DNA from 4 places in the Streptomyces sp. NPDC048664 genome. Region 3 is predicted to be linked to each of the others. Evidence: riboswitches for the same ligand, from Rfam matches in the RefSeq annotation. Region 3 holds a riboswitch; each other region holds the start of a gene.
What was found. A riboswitch is a leader RNA that binds a small molecule or an ion and turns the genes downstream of it on or off. The one in region 3 is predicted to bind thiamine pyrophosphate.
Positions count from the first base shown of each region.

Region 1 (4,679 bases), on a different contig from region 3:
ACGCGCTCGCACAATGGCGTGATTCGATCAGCGCTCCGGTGTACTACGCCGTCTATCGCGAGGGTGAGGTCGATGTGCTCAGCGTCGCCGACACCCCGAGCAACCCCGCGGTGGAGGAATGGGCCGACTTCCGCGAGACCGCCCACGCGCACGCCGTCGGCCAGTGCCTGCTGTCCCAGCTCGGCGAGGAGGCGCGCCGGGACCATCTGGCCCGCTGTCCCGTGCAGTCGCTCACGCCCTACACCGTGCGCGACGAGCGCGCTCTGCTGCGAAGACTGGAACGCCTGGGCCGGATGGAACCCGTCGTCGAGCGTCAGGAGTACGCGCTCGGGGCGGTCTGCGCGGCCGTGCCCATCACCGTCGGGGCGACGGCCGCCACGGTGGCCTTCTCGCTGCCGGCCCATCAGGCGGACCGGCTGATGCCCGCGGTCCGTCGGCTCCAGGCGGAGATCGGAAAGCTGCTAGGGACACTCACTCTCTCTATCAGCATCTGAAAACTCACTCCTTGTGATCTGCCATGCACGTTCAGCAAACTTCCAACAGGTGTCAGGGGATCAATCCTGGCCAGTCGACGGCTACTGACGGGGTAGGCGATGCGCGAGTCGGTGCAGGCAGAGGTCATGATGAGTTTTCTCGTGTCGGAGGAGCTCTCGTTCCGCATTCCGGTGGAGCTGCGCTACGAGACCTGTGATCCGTATGCCGTACGGCTGACTTTCCATCTGCCCGGCGACGCCCCCGTGACCTGGGCGTTCGGACGCGAGCTGCTGGTTGACGGGGTCGGCAGGCCCTGCGGCGAGGGCGATGTGCACATCGCGCCGGCCGAACCGGACACGTTCGGCGATGTGCTGATCCGGCTCCAGGTGGGCGCGGACCGGGCACTGTTCAAGTCCGGGGCGGTGCCGCTGGTGGCGTTCCTCGACCGTACGGACAAGCTGGTGCCGCTTGGGCAGGAGGGTTCCCTCGCCGACTTCGACACGCATCTGGACGAGGCCCTCGACCGGATCCTGGCGGAAGAGCAGAGCGCCGGGTGAAGCCCTGTGAGGCGCGGTGACGGGCTCCTGTACGGGAGCGACGCGGATCTGGTGCCGTAACGGTTCTTCGCTCGCTCTCGGAGCGGCGCGGGCGGCCTGTGGCGCTCAGCGCTTACGGCGTCGGCCCCGCCCCGTGCGGGCCGTCGGCAGGGGCACGGGGCCGGCAGGTCCGGGGCCGCTTCGGGGGGTGCCGGTGGTGCCGTCCGCGGCGGCGGTCCTCGCCGGGCGGTCGGCGGAGACCACCAGGGCCGCGAGCACGGTGGTGACCGGAACGGAGGCCACGAGCCCGATCGACCCCACGAGCGTGCGGACGATCTCCTCGGCCACCAGCTCGCTGGTGGCGACCGTGCTCACGCCGCTCTGCGCGATCGAGAAGAGAAGCAGCAGGGGCAGTGCGGCACCCGCGTACGCCAGGACGAGCGTGTTGACGACCGACGCGATGTGATCGCGGCCGATACGGATGCCCGCTCGGTACAGCTCGCGCCAGCCCAGGGACGGGTTGGCCTCGTGCAGCTCCCAGACCGCCGATGTCTGGGTCACGGTCACGTCGTCGAGCACGCCCAGCGAACCGATGATGACTCCCGCGAGCAGCAGGCCGCTCATGTCGATGTGCGGGAACAGGCCATGGATCAGCCCGGTGCTGTCGTCCGTGTTCCCGGTCAGTGCGGCCCAGTCGATGAACTCGGAGCCCAGCAGACCGATGAGGGAAAGGGAGACGAGGGTGCCCAGCACCGCGACCGAGGTGCGTGCCGAGAGCCCGTGGCACATGTAGAGGGCGATCAGCATGATGGCGCTCGATCCGACCACGGCCACGAGCAGCGGGTTCGATCCTTGGAGGATCGCCGGCAGGATGAAGAGGCTGAGGAGCAGAAAGCTCACGGCCAGGGCGACGAGCGCCATGACACCGCGCAGGCGCCCCACGATCACCACGGCGACGGCGAAGATCCCGGCGAGCAGTGCCATGGGGAACGTCCGGTTCACATCGGTGACCGAGTACTGCAGTTCCCGGGGCGCGGAGGGCTCGTACGCGGCCACCACCTTCTCGCCCTGCCTCAACTGCCGTGACTGGTCCGGCTGGACGATCTCCGTGAAGGTACGGCCCTTGTCCTTGCCGGTGTCGACCCTGACCGTCGCCTTCTTGCAGGTGCCACCCGCCTTCTGCGGTCCGGAGGTTCCGCCGCCGGTGGAGGTGTCCCCGATCGGGGTGCCGCCCCCCGAGGCGTTCACCGACGCGCAGTCCACCTCCACGACCCGGGTGACCGTCGCCTGTTGCGTCTGCCGGTCGAAACCGAGACCACTGCGCTGGTGCGACGGCACGCCTCCGGGCCACAGCACCACGAGACCGGCCACGACCGCCGCGGTGAACGGTATGAGGATCGCGGCGATGACCTTGCGCAGCTGCCGGGAGACAGGAGCGGCCGGGCCGTGAGCGTGACTGTGGGAGTGACCGTGCCCGTCGCCGACGCCGCGGCCATGGTGGCTGGACGGCTCGGAGGAGGGGGAGAAGGGCGGGGGCTGGGTCCTGGTCACCGACGCATCATCGCAAGAAGGCCCAAGGCCTACTGGTCAGCCTCCGTAAAGAGACGCTAGCGTGAGAGAACCTTTGCACACGCGGGAGCTCGGAGCACCGGGCTGAGAGGGCGCTGACCTCCGCATACGGCGATGTTTCACGTGGAACATCGCCGGCGGACACCGCTGCGTCGACCGCTGAACCTGTTACCGGGTAATGCCGGCGTAGGGAGTAGGTCTCATGACCAACAAGGATGCACGCACGCCTGCCCTCCACCAGGACGCACAGTCCCCGGTGGACGACGGGGCCATCGGCTGGCACAAGGCGTATGCCGGGGGCTCGCGCCCCGATCTGCGCGTGCCCATCCGCCGAGTGCACCTCACCAACGGGCAGTCGGTCACGCTGTACGACACCTCCGGCCCGTACACCGATCCGCTGGTCGCGACGGACGTCCGCCGAGGACTGGCGCCGCTGCGGGAGAACTGGATCATCGCCCGGGGCGACACCGAGGAGTACGCGGGACGTCCTGCCCGCCCCGAGGACGACGGACTCAAACACACCTCGCCGCGCGGTGGACTGCGCAATCTCGACGCGGTGTTCCCCGGGCGCCCGCGTCAGCCGCGCCGCGCTCGCACCGGGGCGCCCGTCACCCAGCTCGCGTATGCGCGGCGCGGTGAGATCACGCCAGAGATGGAGTTCGTGGCGGTCCGCGAGAACGTGGCGCCCGAGGTCGTGCGCGAGGAGATAGCGGCGGGCAGGGCGGTTCTGCCGGCCAACGTCAACCACCCGGAGATCGAGCCGATGATCATCGGCAAGCGGTTCCTGGTGAAGGTCAACGCCAACATCGGCAACTCCGCGGTGACCTCCTCCATCGAGGAGGAGGTCGAGAAGATGACCTGGGCCACCCGCTGGGGGGCCGACACGGTCATGGATCTGTCCACCGGCCGCAACATCCACACCACCCGGGAGTGGGTGCTGCGCAACTCCCCCGTGCCCATCGGCACGGTGCCGCTCTACCAGGCCCTGGAGAAGGTCGACGGGAAGGCCGAGGAACTGTCCTGGGAGATCTACAAGGACACGGTCATCGAGCAGGCCGAGCAGGGCGTCGACTACATGACGGTGCACGCCGGAGTGCGACTGCCGTTCGTGCCGCTCACCGCGGGCCGGAAGACCGGCATCGTGTCGCGAGGCGGCTCGATCATGGCGGCGTGGTGTCTGGCGCACCACGAGGAGTCGTTCCTGTACGAGAACTTCGAGGAGCTGTGCGAGATCCTGGCGGCCTACGACGTCACGTACTCGCTGGGCGACGGCCTGCGGCCGGGCTCGATCGCGGACGCCAACGACGAGGCGCAGTTCGCGGAGCTGCGCACCCTCGGAGAACTCAACCGGGTCGCGAAGCGCTTCGGCGTGCAGACCATGATCGAGGGTCCGGGCCATGTCCCGATGCACAAGATCAAGGAGAACATCGACCTTCAGCAGGAGATCTGCGACGAGGCGCCGTTCTACACCCTCGGGCCGCTGACGACGGACGTCGCGCCGGCGTACGACCACATCACCTCGGGCATCGGCGCCGCGATGATCGCCTGGTGGGGCACGGCCATGCTCTGCTACGTCACGCCCAAGGAGCATCTGGGCCTGCCCAACCGCGATGACGTCAAGACCGGGGTCATCACCTACAAGATCGCCGCTCACGCGGCCGACCTGGCCAAGGGGCACCCCGGCGCACAGGAGTGGGACGACGCCCTGTCCGACGCGCGCTTCGAGTTCCGCTGGGAGGACCAGTTCAACCTGGCCCTCGATCCGGACACGGCTCGTGCCTTCCACGACGAGACGCTTCCGGCGGAGCCCGCCAAGACCGCCCACTTCTGCTCGATGTGCGGGCCGAAGTTCTGCTCGATGAAGATCAGTCGGAGCATCGCCGAGAAGTACGGCCAGGGGGCGCCCGAACCGGAATACGACGAGGCCGCCCTCCAGGGGATGAAGGCCAAGTCCGAGGAGTTCGCGGAGCACGGCAACCGGGTCTACCTCCCCCTCGCCGACTGACTCCTCGCGCCGGCGGGCCGGTCAGGGGCGCCGCGCCGGGGACGGCAGGAACAGCCTTCCCGGGGCCGCGCCCCGCGCTCGCCCGAGGCCCCTTG
Region 1 covers NZ_JBEZHK010000035.1:8,170-12,848, forward strand. Annotated here, with positions in the region: gene AB0C59_RS29455 (helix-turn-helix domain-containing protein) at 1-494, shown strand, start outside; gene AB0C59_RS29460 (SsgA family sporulation/cell division regulator) at 594-1,031, shown strand; gene AB0C59_RS29465 (YibE/F family protein) at 1,137-2,561, opposite strand; TPP riboswitch at 2,633-2,789, shown strand; gene thiC (phosphomethylpyrimidine synthase ThiC) at 2,782-4,584, shown strand.
Region 1: another riboswitch for thiamine pyrophosphate. It lies ahead of thiC (phosphomethylpyrimidine synthase ThiC); the one in region 3 lies ahead of thiO (glycine oxidase ThiO).

Region 2 (4,679 bases), on a different contig from region 3:
TACTCCTTGGCCCGGCGGACCGCGTCCGGCACCGTGAGTCCGCGTGCGAGCCCGACCGACACGGCCGAGGCGAGGGTGCACCCCGTGCCGTGGGTGTGACGGTTGTCGTGCCGCCCGGCACGCAGCCAGTGCTCCTCGCGGCCGTCGGTCAGCAGGTCCACGGCGTCGCCCGGCAGATGCCCGCCCTTCACCAGCGCCCACGCGGGGCCGTACGACAGCAGCCGCTCGGCGGCCCGGCGCATGCCCGCCTCGTCGCGCACCACGACGCCGGTCAGCTCCGCCACCTCGTCCAGGTTCGGCGTCGTGACCGTGGCACGGGGCAGCAGCCGGGTGCGGACGGCGTCCAGCGCGTCGTCGGCCAGCAGCCGGTCCCCGTGCTTGGACACGCTCACCGGGTCCACCACCACCGGGACCCGGGCGTCCGCGAGCAGCTCGGCGACCGTGGTGACCAGCGCGGGCGAGGCCAGCATCCCGGTCTTCACGGCCTGCACGCCGATGTCGTCCACCACACTGCGGTACTGCGCGCGCACCGCCTCGACGGGCAGCTCCCAGGCGCCCTGCACCCCGACGGAGTTCTGCGCGGTCACGGCGGTGACCACGCTCATCCCGTGGGCGCCGAGCGCCAGCATGGTCTTCAGGTCGGCCTGGATGCCGGCGCCGCCGCCGGAGTCCGACCCGGCGATCGTCAGGACGCGGGGCGGCGCGCTCATGCGGCCCCCTCCTCGGCGCTCAACACGCGCCCGTCCTCGCGGACGCGCAGCGGGGCGTACACGGCGAGGGCCACCAGGAACGCCACGTAGGGGGAGACGTCGGCGCCGTGCAGCGCGTGCGCGACCGGACCGACGTACAGACCGGTGTCCATGAACGGCACGGCCGCGGCGAAGGCGCCCACGAACGCGACCAGCGGCGGCCAGGGCGAGCGCGGGCGGGCCGTCGCCGCGGCGAGATCCGTCACCGCGCCCCGCCGCACCAGCCAGTCCACGACCACGATCGCCACGAACCCGGGGATCCAGTAGCCGACGAACAGCAGCACGTTCTGGAAGCGGGCGGTGGTGTCGGCCGCGTGCATCCACAGCACCAGCGGGAAGCCCAGCACGGCGGCCAGGGCCGCGGCGGCGGGACGCGGCACGCGCACACCGACGGTCTGCAGGGCCAGGGAGCCGCTGTAGTCGTTCATGGCGTTGCTGCACAGCGCGGCCAGCGCCACGGCCAGCAACCCGAGCGCGCCCGGGACGCCGCCGCCCAGCAGCCGGTCGACGCCCGCCGCCGTCTGGTCGGTGAGCACGGAGGCGCCCCACAGGCCGAGGACCTGGACGGCGAGGAAGGACACGACGAGGCCGAGCAGCGTGCACCAGAACATCCGGGCACGGGAGGTGGCGCGGGGCAGATAGCGGCTGAAGTCGCTGGCGTACGGCGCCCAGGACAGGGTGAGGCTGAGCGCGACGGTGCTGGTCAGCACGAACGCGCCCGCCCGGTCGGCGCCGTGCGCGCTGCCCGTGGCGGCCAGGTGCGCGCTGTCCGGCATCCGCAGCGCGATCAGCGCGAAGGCGGCGGCGAGCACGAAGGTCATGACGATCTGCATCCGGTGGATCGCCTCGTAGCCCAGGACCCCGAGCGCCCCCTGACCCAGCATCATGACCAGCACCCCGAGCCAGAACGGCCAGCCGCACAGCCGTGCCAGCGCGTCCCCGCCGAACAGCCCGATCAGCGCGTCCCAGGCGACCGACGACAGCCACTGCAGCACTCCCGGCAGCGCCACCGCGCGAGCGAACGCCAGCCGGGCGAGCGGCAGCTGACCGGCGCCGGTGCGGCTTCCCCAGGTGCCGAGGTAGGCGGGGGGCGCCGCGCCCACCACGGTGCCCAGGACCACGGCGACGAGCGCGGTGGTGAAGTCCAGCCCGAACACGATGCCCAGGGTGCCGGTGAACACACCGGTCATGGTCAGGTTCGGCGCGAACCACACGGTGAACAGCCGTCCCGCGCCGCCGTAGCGGTTGCTCTCGGGGACGGGCTCGATGCCGTGGCCCTCGACCCTGAGGTCACCGGGAGCCGAGGGCATCCGGCCGTCGAAGACGGCCCGCGGGCCGTCGGCGGGCAGCCCGCCGGAAACATGCGCCAGTGGCATGGATGACATCCCTCCGCCAGTACGAACTGGTTCAGGTTCAACGGGTGTGATCTCAGCCCTCGCGGGGGCACCCCGTGTCCGGTACGGCGGCAAGACTAACCCGAGCCACCAGGAGCGACGACAGGCGGCCTACGGCGCCCGGCGCACCTGGGCGAGGCTTCTGGTGGACCGGAGCAGCCTCGTACGCTCCCGTTCGTCGGTGCCGCCCCACACACCCGACGTCTGCCCGCTGCGCAGGGCCCACGTCAGGCACTCCTCCATCACCGGGCACCGGTGGCAGACCCGCTTGGCCTCCGCGACCTCCGTGACGGCGGGGCCGGTGGAACCCACCGGGAAGAACAGCTCAGGGTCCTCATCCACACATGCCGCATACCGCAACCACTCCATGCGCGCCCGGGTCCCCCGGACGCCTGCGGTGAAACCGGGGATCTTCCCTGCGGTCGCACCGCGGTCTATAGTCCAAAACTAGCGGTGCTAATCAACTGACCAGTCGCCGAGTGCGCCCAGGAGCCCGATCGTGCGTACCGTCCATTTCGCGGCCGCCCGCCGCACCCCGATCGGCAAGCTGCGTGGCGCCCTGTCCACGGTGCGGCCCGACGACCTCGCGGCGACCGTCGTCCGGGGCCTGCTGGCCGACGCGCCCGCCCTCGACCCGGCCCGCGTCGACGACGTCTACTGGGGCGCGGCCAACCAGGCCGGTGAGGACAACCGCAACGTCGCCCGCATGGCCGCCCTCCTCGCCGGGCTGCCGGACTCGGTGCCGGGCGCCACGGTCAACCGACTGTGCGCCTCCGGCCTGGAAGCGGTCACCCTGGCCGCGCGCACCATCGCCGCCGGTGAGGCGGACATCGTGCTCGCCGGCGGCTCCGAGTCGATGAGCCGCGCCCCCTTCGTCCTGCCCCGCCCGGACGAGGCCCTGCCGCACCGGATGGAGACCTTCGACACCCGCCTCGGCTGGCGGCTGGTCAACCCGGAGATGAAGGAACTCCACGGACTGCTGTCCATGGGCGAGACCGCCGAGGAGGTCGCCGAGCGGTACGGCGTCCCGCGCGAACGCCAGGACCACTTCGCGCTGCGCAGCCACCAGCGCGCGGCCGAGGCCCGCAAGAACGGCTTCTTCGACGCCGAACTCCTGCCGGTGACCCGCCCGGACGGCGTCGTCGTCACCGAGGACGAGTGCGTACGCGAGGACACCTCGTACGAGAAGCTCGCGCGCCTGCGGCCCGTGTTCCGCCAGGGCGGCACGGTCACCGCCGGCAACGCCTCACCCATGAACGACGGCGCGGCCGGGCTGCTCCTCGTCAGCGAGGAGGTCCTGGACGAGCTGGGTCTCGAGTCCCTCGGCCGCTATGTCGCCGGCGCCTCCGCCGGCGTCCATCCCGACGTCATGGGCATCGGCCCCGTGCCCGCCACGGAGAAGGTCCTGGCCCGCGCGGGCTGGAGCGTCGCGGACCTCCAGGAGGCCGAGTTCAACGAGGCGTTCGCCGCCCAGGCCCTCGCCTGCGTCGACCGCCTCGGCATCGACCCGGACCTGGTCAACCCGACCGGCGGCGCCATCGCCCTGGGCCATCCCCTCGGCTGCTCGGGCGCCCGCATCCTGACCACACTCCTGCACCGGATGCGACGCGGCAACGCGACGAAGGGCCTCGCCACCATGTGCGTGGGAGTCGGCCAGGGAACCGCAGTACTGGTATCCCACCCCTGAACCCTACGTGTTCAGGGGTGGGGGGAACTGCGCAAAATCCCACGACGCACCGGCACGGACCACCGCACGTCGGCCACGTGTTCAGGGGTGGGGGGAACTGCGCAAAACCCCACGACGCACCGGCACGGACCACCGCACCTATTCCCCGCCCCGCCTGCGCAGCAAGTACGTATCCATGATCCACCCCTTGCGCCCCCGCGCCTCCTCCCGCACCCGCGCGATCCGCTCCGCCGTCTCCCCGAGCGGCCCCGACACCAGGATCTCGTCCGGCGTACCGATGTACGCCCCCCAGTAGATGTCCACGTCCTGATCCACGTACCGCCGAAACGCCTGATGCGCGTCGAGCATCACCACCACGTCGTCGACACCGTCAGGAAACCCCTCCGCCAGCCTGCGCCCCGTGGTGATCTGCACGGGCCGGCCCACCCGGTTCAGCCCCGTGCGATGCCGGGCCGCGAGCGCGGAAACGCTGCTGATCCCCGGCACGACGTCGTAGGCGAACGTCACCGCGCCCCGCTCCAGGATCTCCTCCAGGATTCCCAGGGTGCTGTCGTACAGCGCCGGGTCGCCCCACACGAGGAACGCCCCCCGCTCGTCCTCGCCCAGCTCCTCGAGGATGAGCCGCTCGTAGATCGCGGCGCGCGCGGACCGCCAGTCGCCGACGGCGGGGGCGTACGCGGCACCGTCCGCGGCCCGGTCGCGCGCCGGGTCGCGCGCCCGGACCAGGCGGTAGCCGCCCTCCGGCAGATGCGCGTCGAGGATGTCGTGACGCAGCCCGACCAGGTCGGACGTCGCCTCGCCCTTGTCGAGGAGGAAGAACACGTCCGTGTCCCTGAGCGCCTTGACCGC
Region 2 covers NZ_JBEZHK010000045.1:45,615-50,293, forward strand. Annotated here, with positions in the region: gene thiD (bifunctional hydroxymethylpyrimidine kinase/phosphomethylpyrimidine kinase) at 1-710, opposite strand, end outside; gene AB0C59_RS32785 (cytosine permease) at 707-2,125, opposite strand; TPP riboswitch at 2,117-2,210, opposite strand; gene AB0C59_RS32790 (WhiB family transcriptional regulator) at 2,255-2,512, opposite strand; gene AB0C59_RS32795 (thiolase family protein) at 2,643-3,830, shown strand; gene cobF (precorrin-6A synthase (deacetylating)) at 3,969-4,679, opposite strand, start outside.
Region 2: another riboswitch for thiamine pyrophosphate. It lies ahead of AB0C59_RS32785 (cytosine permease); the one in region 3 lies ahead of thiO (glycine oxidase ThiO).

Region 3 (4,679 bases):
ACACGTACGACCCGTCGGTGCCCTGGTCGAAGACCTGCACCACGTTGGGGTGGGCCAGGCGGGCGACCGACTTGGCCTCGCGTATGAAGCGGTTGACGAACGTGCCGTCGGCGGCCAGCGCCGGGTGCATCACCTTGAGCGCCAGGACGCGGTCGAGGCGGGTGTCCACGGCCTGGTAGACCGTGGCCATCCCACCGACGGCGATACGCGCATCGACGCGGTAGCGGCCGTCGAGCACTTGCCCGACGAGAGGGTCCTTGAGGGTCGTGTCCACCCTGCGAGTCTACGAGGGGACGCCGACAGGCCCGTCCGATACTGCTCCAGCGGAGCGGACTGAAGCTGTCCTGTGACGCACACCGCGTCCGCACAGGTGTTCATGAGCCGCGGGGCGGGGTAGACGAGGCCCGCGGAGCGCCGCCGCTCCGGCGCCGGCGGCAGCGCCCGGGTCCGGCGGCCTCAGAAGGCGGGCCGTTCCGGGTCCAGCCGGGCGATGCCCTCGGTCGGCGACGAGGCCTCGGCGAAGTGCCGGCGCGGGATGCGCCCGGCCCGCCGGGCGAGCCGTCCCGCCTCCACCGCGTGCCGCATCGCCTCCGCCATGAGCACCGGCTCCTGCGCCCGGGTCACCGCCGAGGCGAGCATCACACCGGCGCAGCCCAGCTCCATCGCCAGGGCCGCGTCCGACGCCGTGCCCGCGCCCGCGTCCAGGATGACCGGCACGCGCGCGTGCTCCACGATCAACTGGAAGTTGTGCGGATTGCGGATGCCGAGCCCGGAGCCGATCGGGGAACCGAGCGGCATGATCGCCGCGCAGCCGACGTCCTCCAGCTTCCGGGCGAGGACCGGGTCGTCGTTGGTGTACGGCAGCACGGTGAACCCGTCGTCCACCAGTGTCTCGGCCGCCTCCAGCACCTCGATCGGGTCGGGCAGCAGGGTCCGCTCGTCCGCGATGACCTCCAGCTTGACGAGGTCCGTGCCGAGCGCCTCGCGCGCGAGGCGGGCGGTGAGCACGGCCTCGCCGGCGGTGAAGCAGCCCGCCGTGTTGGGCAGCACCCTGATGCCCAGCCTGTCCAGCACGGACAGGACCGAGCCGTGCACCGTGGCGTCCACGCGCCGCATCGCGACCGTGGTCAGCTCGGTGCCGGACGCCACCAGGGCCCGCTCCAGCACGTCGAGGCTGGGGGCGCCGCCGGTGCCCATGATCAGCCGGGACGAGAAGGTCGTGCCGGCGAGGACGAGGGGGTCGTCGGCCATGGTGGCTCAGCCTCCCTGGACGGCGGTGAGGACCTCGACCCGGTCGCCCTCGCGGAGGGCGGTCGAGGGCCACTGCCCGCGGGGGACGACGGTCTCGTTGAGGGCGGCGGCCACACCGGAGTGGGCCGCGGTGAGGGTCGCGACGACGGTGCCGAGCGCGATGCCGGGAGCCACCTGGCGGGGCTCGCCGTTGACCGAGATGTTCATGCGGGCTGCTCCGTGAGCGTGGTGTGCGGTGGCGCGGCGGCACAGAACCGCCGCGGGGTGAAGGGGAGCGCGTGCCCGGGAAGTTCCCCGGTGGTCAGGACGTGCGCCATGACGTCGCCGGTGACCGGGGTGAGCAGTACGCCGTTGCGGTGGTGCCCGGTGGCCACCAGCAGGCCGTCCAGGCCGGTGGGGCCGAGCAGCGGGGCGTTGTCGGGGGAGCCGGGGCGCAGCCCGGCGCGGGTCTCGGTCAGCGGCAGCTCGGTGAGGCCCGGGACCAGCTCGTGCGCGTCCCGCAGCAGCTCGTAGACGCCGCCCGCGGTGACCGTCGTGTCCCAGCCCATCTCCTCGGTGGTGGCCCCGACGACCAGCTCACCGTTCTCGCGCGGCACCAGATAGACCTGGCTGCCCCGGACGACGGCGCGCACCGTGCGGCTCAGGAACGGCGCGTACGCCCGTGGCACCGTCAGCCGCAGCACCTGCCCCTTCACCGGGCGCACGGGCGGCACGATCTCGTCGGGGACGCCCGCGAGCCGCCCGCTGTGGCTGCCTCCCGCCAGCACGACCTGACCGGCCGCGAGGACGGTGCCGTCGGCGGTGCGCACCCCGGTGGCCCGGCCACCGCGCACCTCGAGCCGCTCGGCCCAGGCGCGGTGGAGGACGACGCCGGCCCGCTCGCACGCCGTGACCAGGGCCGAGGCCAGCCGGCGCGGATCGATCTGGTGGTCGCCGTCGACCCGCAGCCCGCCGCGTACACCCGGCGCGAGCATCGGCTCCAGACGGCGGCACTCCCGCCCGGTCAGCCACTGGGACTCCAGGCCCGAGCGCTGCTGGAGCGCGTGCAGCTCCCGCAGATGGGCGCGGTCGTCGGTGTCCAGGGCGACGGCCAGCGTGCCGCACCGGCGGTAGCCGAGGTCCTGGCCGGTGGCCTCGGTCAGCTCGGCGGCGAAGTCCGGGTAGCGGCGCGCGGACTCCAGGTTGAGGCCGAGCAGGGTCTGCTCGCCGTAGTGCAGTTCGGTGACGGCGGCGAGCATCCCGGCGGCCACCCGGGCCGCCCCGCCGCCCGGCTCCGGGTCCACCACGATGGTGGCGAGCCCGCGCAGGGCCGCCCGCCAGGCGGTGACGAGCCCGATGATCCCGCCCCCGACGACGAGGACGTCCGGGGTACGGGTTGCGGACATCTGTGCGGCTGACATGGCTGACATGGGCGTCCAGCCCCCTCCCTTCGCCGGCATGACCCGGATCAGGTTCGTACGGTCGGAGGCCGCCAGCCTCCCTCTCAGCCCGGTACGCCCCGGGCTCCCGCGAGTGCTCTAGGTCCCCACCCTAATCCGTGCCCCTGACGCCGGTAAGGGAGCCTCCACCGGCGTCACGCCGTCCGCGGGCCGCGGACGCGCGGCGGGCGGGGCGTTGTGCAACAGGTCACGCAGCACGCCCCCTGACTGACTCTTCGTCAGTTGTCTATGGTGATCAGGTGAGCGAGCAGACGCGGGACCGGGGCGAGGCGGCACAGGACGGTGCGGCGGGCGGCGACAGGGCGCGGCGGGTCGTCATCGCGGGCGCGGGCATGGCGGGGGTGCAGACCGCCGTCGCCCTGCGGGAGCAGGGCTTCAGAGGCGGGGTGACGCTGATCGGCGCGGAGCCGCACCAGCCCTACGACAGGCCGCCCCTGTCCAAGGCCGTGCTGCTCGGCAAGGCCGAGGGATCCGCCTTCGACGTCGACTTCGAGTCCCTCGACATCGAACTGAGGCTCGGCTGCGAGGTCCTCGGGGTGCGCCTGGCCGACCACGAGCTGGACACCGAGAACGGGCCCGTGCCCTACGACGCCCTGGTCCTGGCGACGGGCGCCGAGCCGATCCGGCTCCCGGACACCGAGGGCGTGCCCGGTGTGCACCTGCTGCGCACCCTGGACGACGCGGAGCGGCTGCGGCCGATCCTCGCCGAGCAGCACGACATCGTCGTCGTGGGCGCCGGTTGGATCGGCGCCGAGTTCGCCACCGCCGCGCGCGAGGCGGGCTGCGCGGTGACCGTCGTGGAGGCCGCGGACCGGCCGCTGGCGGGCGCGCTGCCCGAGGAGGTGGCCGCGCCCATGACCGGCTGGTACGCCGAGAGCGGCGCCGAGCTGCGGGTGAACGCGCGCGTGGAGCGTGTCGAGCCCGGCGCGGTGGTGCTCGACGACGGCACCCGGGTCCCGGCGGGCGCGATCGTCGTGGGCATCGGGGCCCGCCCCGCCACCGCCTGGCTGGCCGGTTCGGGCATCGAGCTCGGCGACCACGGCGAGGTGCTGGCCGACGAGCACCTGCGCACCAGCGCCCCCGACGTGTACGCGGTCGGTGACTGCGCGTCCTTCCCGTCGGGACGCTACGAGGCGCGGCTGCTCGTCCACCACTGGGACAACGCCCTGCAGGGCCCGCGCACGGTGGCCGCGAACATCGCCGGCGAGGCCCTGGTGGCGTACGACCCGGTGCCGTACTTCTGGTCGGAGCAGTTCGGCCGGTTCGTCCAGTACGTGGGGCACCACGCCGCCGCCGACGCGACGGTGTGGCGCGGGGACCCGGACAGCGCGGCCTGGTCGGTGTGCTGGCTGCGGGCGGGCCGCCTGGTGGCCCTGCTCGCGGTGGGGCGCCCCCGCGACCTGGCCCAGGGCCGCCGGCTGATCGAGGCGGGCACCCCCATGGACCGGGAGCTGCTGGCGGACGCCTCACGCCCGCTGAAGTCCGCCGTGGCGACCTCCCCTTCGTGACCCTGGGTGAGGACGGGTGACACGGCGTCCCCCGGCGGGGGCAACCGGGCCCCCTGAGCAGGTGCCCCGCTTCCGACTGTCGGTCCCAGATGGCAGGCTTGATCCTGTGACCGAGATTGACGTAAAGATCGATGCTCTCGTCCCCGCCTGGCTCACCCTCCCCGACATCGCCGAAGCGTTCGGCGTCGAGGTGACGCGTGTGCGGCAGCTGGTCAAGGACGGCCAGCTCATCGCCGTACGCCGAGGTGAGAACCGCGCGCTGCACGTCCCCGCCGCCTTCGTCGACGGGGACAAGGTCGTCAAGGGCCTGTCCGGCACCCTGACGCTCCTGCGGGACGACGGCTTCACGGACGAAGAGATGATCGAGTGGCTCTTCACCCCCGACCCGAGCCTGCCCGGCACCCCCGCGCAGGCTCTCGCTGAGAATCGCGGCACGGAGGTGAAGCGCCGCGCGCAGGCGCTCGCCGTCTGACCGATCCGA
Region 3 covers NZ_JBEZHK010000022.1:78,772-83,450, reverse strand. Annotated here, with positions in the region: gene pknB (Stk1 family PASTA domain-containing Ser/Thr kinase) at 1-274, opposite strand, end outside; gene AB0C59_RS23275 (thiazole synthase) at 457-1,251, opposite strand; gene thiS (sulfur carrier protein ThiS) at 1,258-1,458, opposite strand; gene thiO (glycine oxidase ThiO) at 1,455-2,636, opposite strand; TPP riboswitch at 2,659-2,771, opposite strand; gene AB0C59_RS23260 (FAD-dependent oxidoreductase) at 2,930-4,198, shown strand; gene AB0C59_RS23255 (Rv2175c family DNA-binding protein) at 4,305-4,670, shown strand.

Region 4 (4,679 bases), on a different contig from region 3:
CTGTAGTAGCCGAACCCGGGCGCGTCCAGGGAGCGCTCCACCAGGACGGCGAGGGGCAGCACGAGCAGCACGGCGACGGTGGCGAGGACCGAGGCGAGCAGCGCCCACTGGCCCGCGCCCCGCGGCCGGGCGGCGGTGCGGGAGGTGTCGACCAGGCCCAGCGCGCTCTCCCGGCGGCGCACGGTCCAGGCGTGCACCGCGAGGATCGCGCCCACCGCGGCGAACTGGACGAGGGTCAGCACGGCGGCCGTGGACAGGTCGAAGATCTCGGAGGTCTGGCGGTAGATCTCGACCTCCAGCGTGGAGAAGGCGGGACCGCCGAGGATCTGCACCACGCCGAACGAGGTGAAGGTGAACAGGAACACCATCAGCGCCGCGGCGGCCAGGGACGGGCCCAGCGCGGGCAGCGTCACCTTCCGCCAGGCCGCGAGACGGGAGGCGCCCAGGACGCGGGCCGCGTCCTCCTGGCGGGGGTCGAGCTGCGCCCACAGCCCGCCGACGGTGCGGACGACGACGGCGTAGTTGAAGAAGACATGGGCGAGCAGGATGGCCCACACGGTCGTGTCCAGTCGTACGCCCCACAGGTCGTCCAGGAGCCCGCCCCGGCCGACGAGCGCCAGGAAGGCGGTGCCGACGACGACCGTGGGCAGCACGAACGGAACGGTGACGGCCGCGCGCAGCACCTCCTTGCCCGGGAAGTCCAGCCGCGCGAAGACGTAGGCGCCGGGCAGCGCGACCAGCAGGGTGAGCGCGGTGGAGGCGAGGGCCTGCCAGAGCGTGAACCACAGCACGTGCCGGATGTCGGACCCCGCGAGCACGTCGGCGACACGGCCGAACCGCCACACCCCGTCGACGTGGAGACCGCGCGAGACGATCGCGGCGACGGGGTAGGCGAAGAAGGCCGCGAAGAACGCGACGGGCAGGGCCATCAGGCCGAGCCGCGCCGCGCTCCCCCGGCGCTTGGAGCGCGCCTCGGACACCGCCGCCTTCCCTTCTACTTCAGGACGAGCGAGGTCCACGACCTGACCCAGGGGTCGCGGTGGGCTGCGATCCTGGCCGGGGCCATGGTCTCGGGGCGGGTGGCCGGGGGACCGTACTCGGTGAACTCGGGCGGCACCGTGGCGCCCTTGACCACCGGGTAGACGTACATGTTGAGCGGCATGTCCTCCTGGAACCGCCTGGTCAGCAGGAAGTCCAGGAACGCCTTCGCCCCCTTGGGGTTGTGCGCGCCGGAGAGCAGGCCCGCGAACTCGACCTGCCGGAAGCAGGTGCCCTGCGCGACGCCGGTCGGGGCGGACTTCGGTCGCGGCTTGGCGTAGACGACCTCGGCGGGCGGCGAGGAGGCGTACGACACGACGAGCGGCCGGTCGCCGCCCGCCTTCCGTCCCCCGGCCGAGCCGGAGAACTCCTGGTCGTAGGCCTGCTCCCAGCCGTCGACCACCTTGACCCCGTTGGCCTTGAGCTTGGTCCAGTACTGCTGCCAGCCCGTGTCGCCGTACCGCGCGGCGGTGCCGAGCAGGAAGCCGAGGCCGGGCGAGGAGGTGGCGGCGTTCTCGGTGACGAGGAGGTTCCTGTACGCGGGCTTGGTCAGGTCGTCGAAGGAGGCGGGCGGGGCGAGCTTGTGGTCGGCGAAGTACTTCTTGTCGTAGTTGACGCAGATGTCGCCGTGGTCGACCGGGGTCACGCGGTGCTTGTCCCCGTCGAGCCGGAAGGAGGCGTCGACCTGGCCGAGCCCCTTGGCCTCGTACGGCTGGAACAGCCCGTTGTCGAGGGCCCGGGAGAGCAGGGTGTTGTCGACGCCGAAGAAGACGTCGCCCTGCGGGTTGTCCTTGGTGAGGATCGCCTTGTTGACGGCCTGGCCCGCGTCGCCGTCCTCCAGCACCTTGACCTTGTAGCCGGACTGCTTCTCGAACGCCGCGAGGACGTTCTTGGAGACGCTCCAGCTGTCGTGGCTGACGAGGGTCACGGTCCTGGAGTCGGCCGCCGACGGGCCGCCGGACGACGTGCCGCACGCGGACAGCGCGAGCAGGCCGAGCCCGGTGGCGACGGCCACGAACGTCTTGTTGTGCACTGGATTCCTCCTGGGGGTCCAGGAAGAGACGCGGCCCTGCCCGGGATGCCCGGGCAGGGCGCAACAGCTTGAGTGATGACCGAACTTCCTACCCAGAATGACCTGGGCGAGGTTCAGAGGGTCTGCGGCCCGTCTGCCGCACTCTCAGCGCTGTGGCGCTCCCCTGTCGGAATATGAAGATGTGATAGGACGGGAGTCAGATTACCGCTCGGTGGCCGCGAGCTGACCGCAGGCACCGTCGATCTCCTGGCCACGGGTGTCCCGGATCGTCACCGGCACACCATGGGCGGCGATCGCCTCCACGAACGCCTTCTCGTCCTCGGGCCGCGAGGCGGTCCACTTTGAGCCGGGCGTCGGGTTCAGCGGGATCAGGTTCACATGGACGGGCTTGCCCCGCAGCAGCCGGCCGAGCCGGTCGCCGCGCCAGGCCTGGTCGTTGATGTCGCGGATCAGGGCGTACTCGATGGACAGCCGCCGCCCGGACCTCTCGACGTACTCGAACCCGGCGTCCAGGACCTCGCGCACCTTCCAGCGGGTGTTCACGGGGACCAGGGTGTCGCGCAGCTCGTCGTCCGGCGCGTGCAGCGAGACGGCGAGTCGGCACTTGAAGCCCTCGTCGGCGAAGCGGTGGATGGCCGGGACCAGTCCGACGGTCGAGACGGTGATACCGCGCTGGGACAGCCCGAGCCCGTCCGGCGCCGGGTCGGTGAGGGCACGGATCGCGCCGACGACCCGGTTGTAGTTGGCGAGCGGCTCGCCCATGCCCATGAAGACGATGTTCGACAGCCGGGCCGGACCGCCGGGGATCTCGCCGTCGCGCAGCGCCCGCATGCCGTCCACGATCTGGTGCACGATCTCGGCGGTGGACAGGTTGCGGTCGAGTCCCGCCTGGCCGGTGGCGCAGAAGGGGCAGTTCATGCCGCAGCCCGCCTGGGAGCTGATGCACATGGTGACCCGATCGGGATAGCGCATCAGGACGGACTCTACGAGGGTCCCGTCGAACAGCCGCCACAGCGTCTTGCGGGTCGTGTCCTGGTCGGTCGACAGATGCCGCACGACCGTCATCAGCTCGGGGAGCAGCGCCTCCTGAAGCGCGCCCCGGGAGCCGGCGGGGATGTCGGTCCACTCCGCCGGGTCGTGCGCGTACCGGGCGAAGTAGTGCTGCGAGAGCTGCTTGGCACGGAACGGCTTCTCGCCGACCGCGGCCACCGCTTCCCTGCGCTCGGCGGGCGTGAGGTCGGCGAGATGCCGCGGCGGCTTCTTGGCTCCGCGCGGCGCGACGAATGTGAGTTCTCCGGGCTTAGGCATGGCGCTACCAGTGTCGCAGATCCAATCGGGTGGCTTCGCTGGCCGGATGCGCGGCCTCGTTCGGGTGAATCCGCGGCTGGGCGCCCGCGGGGGCCGGGCATGGTCTATTTTCGAACACATGAGCGAATGGCGTGATGCGGAAGTGGTGTCACTCCCGGTCCCGGAGGGGCTGCTCCATGAGCCGGAGACGGAGTTCGACCGCACCGGCCTGTGGCTCACCCTCGGCCGCGACGGACGGCGGCAGCGCACGCCCGTCCTGCAGTACCGGGCCCTTCCGGACGGACGCCGGGCCGTCCTGGCCATCGTGGACCGCCCCGTGCCCTCGGTCCGGACGGCTTGGGTCGTCTGGGATGCGGATCATATGTCGCTCGAGTACACCGCGGAGGCGGTTCTCGCGACGGCGGAGGCACGGCCCCGCGCGGGCGACGCGCGCAGGGTGCGTGCGGGCGGGATGCCCGACCCCGTCACCGGCCACACGCCGTACTGGCCGCCCCGCCCCATCGAGGTCCGGGTCGGCGGTCTGTGGCGTCCGGGCGGGCTGCGCTGCCTGTTCCACGGGCCGGACGGCCCGGCGGTGGCACAGGTCTCGACGTCCCTGTACGAACCGGACTGGGGTGCTTGGGTCGCGTACCGGCGGATGTACCACTGGGACCCGGAAACGCTCAGGCCCGCTGCCACCGGTCGACCGGTGGGAGCGGGCCTGAGGCGGACGCGTGAAGAAGGCCGTCAGCCGGCGCCGACGAAGATCACGAGCAGCAGCCACACCACGGGCGCCGTGGGCAGCAGCGAGTCGAGACGGTCCATGATGCCCCCGTGACCCGGCAGCAGCGTGCCCATGTCCTTGATGCCGAGGTCCCGCTTGATCATGGATTCGCCGAGGTCGCCGAGCGTGGCGCTGGCCGCGACCGCGAGGCCCAGCAGCAGGCCCTGCCACCAGGAGCCGCCGTCGATCAGGAACTGCATGCACAGCGCGCCCGCCACCATGGCGAAGCTGACCGCGCCGAAGAGCCCCTCACGCGTCTTGCCGGGGCTGATGCGCGGGGCCAGCTTGTGCCGGCCGAAGCGCCAGCCGACCGCGTAGGCACCCGTGTCGCTGACGACCGTCAGCAGCAGGAACGTCAGCACGCGCTGCGGGCCGTCGTCGGCCGTCAGCATCAGCGAGACGAACGTGGCCAGGAACGGGACGTAGAAGGCCGCGAACACGCCCGCCGTGACGTCCTTGAGGTAGCCCTCCGGCGGCTCCGTCATACGCCAGACCAGGACGGCGAGCGCGGTGAGCGCCATCGCGACCCAGGCGCCC
Region 4 covers NZ_JBEZHK010000020.1:45,391-50,069, forward strand. Annotated here, with positions in the region: gene AB0C59_RS21825 (iron ABC transporter permease) at 1-929, opposite strand, end outside; gene AB0C59_RS21830 (thiamine ABC transporter substrate-binding protein) at 995-2,071, opposite strand; TPP riboswitch at 2,139-2,246, opposite strand; gene rlmN (23S rRNA (adenine(2503)-C(2))-methyltransferase RlmN) at 2,273-3,379, opposite strand; gene AB0C59_RS21840 (hypothetical protein) at 3,498-4,196, shown strand; gene AB0C59_RS21845 (phosphatidate cytidylyltransferase) at 4,106-4,679, opposite strand, start outside.
Region 4: another riboswitch for thiamine pyrophosphate. It lies ahead of AB0C59_RS21830 (thiamine ABC transporter substrate-binding protein); the one in region 3 lies ahead of thiO (glycine oxidase ThiO).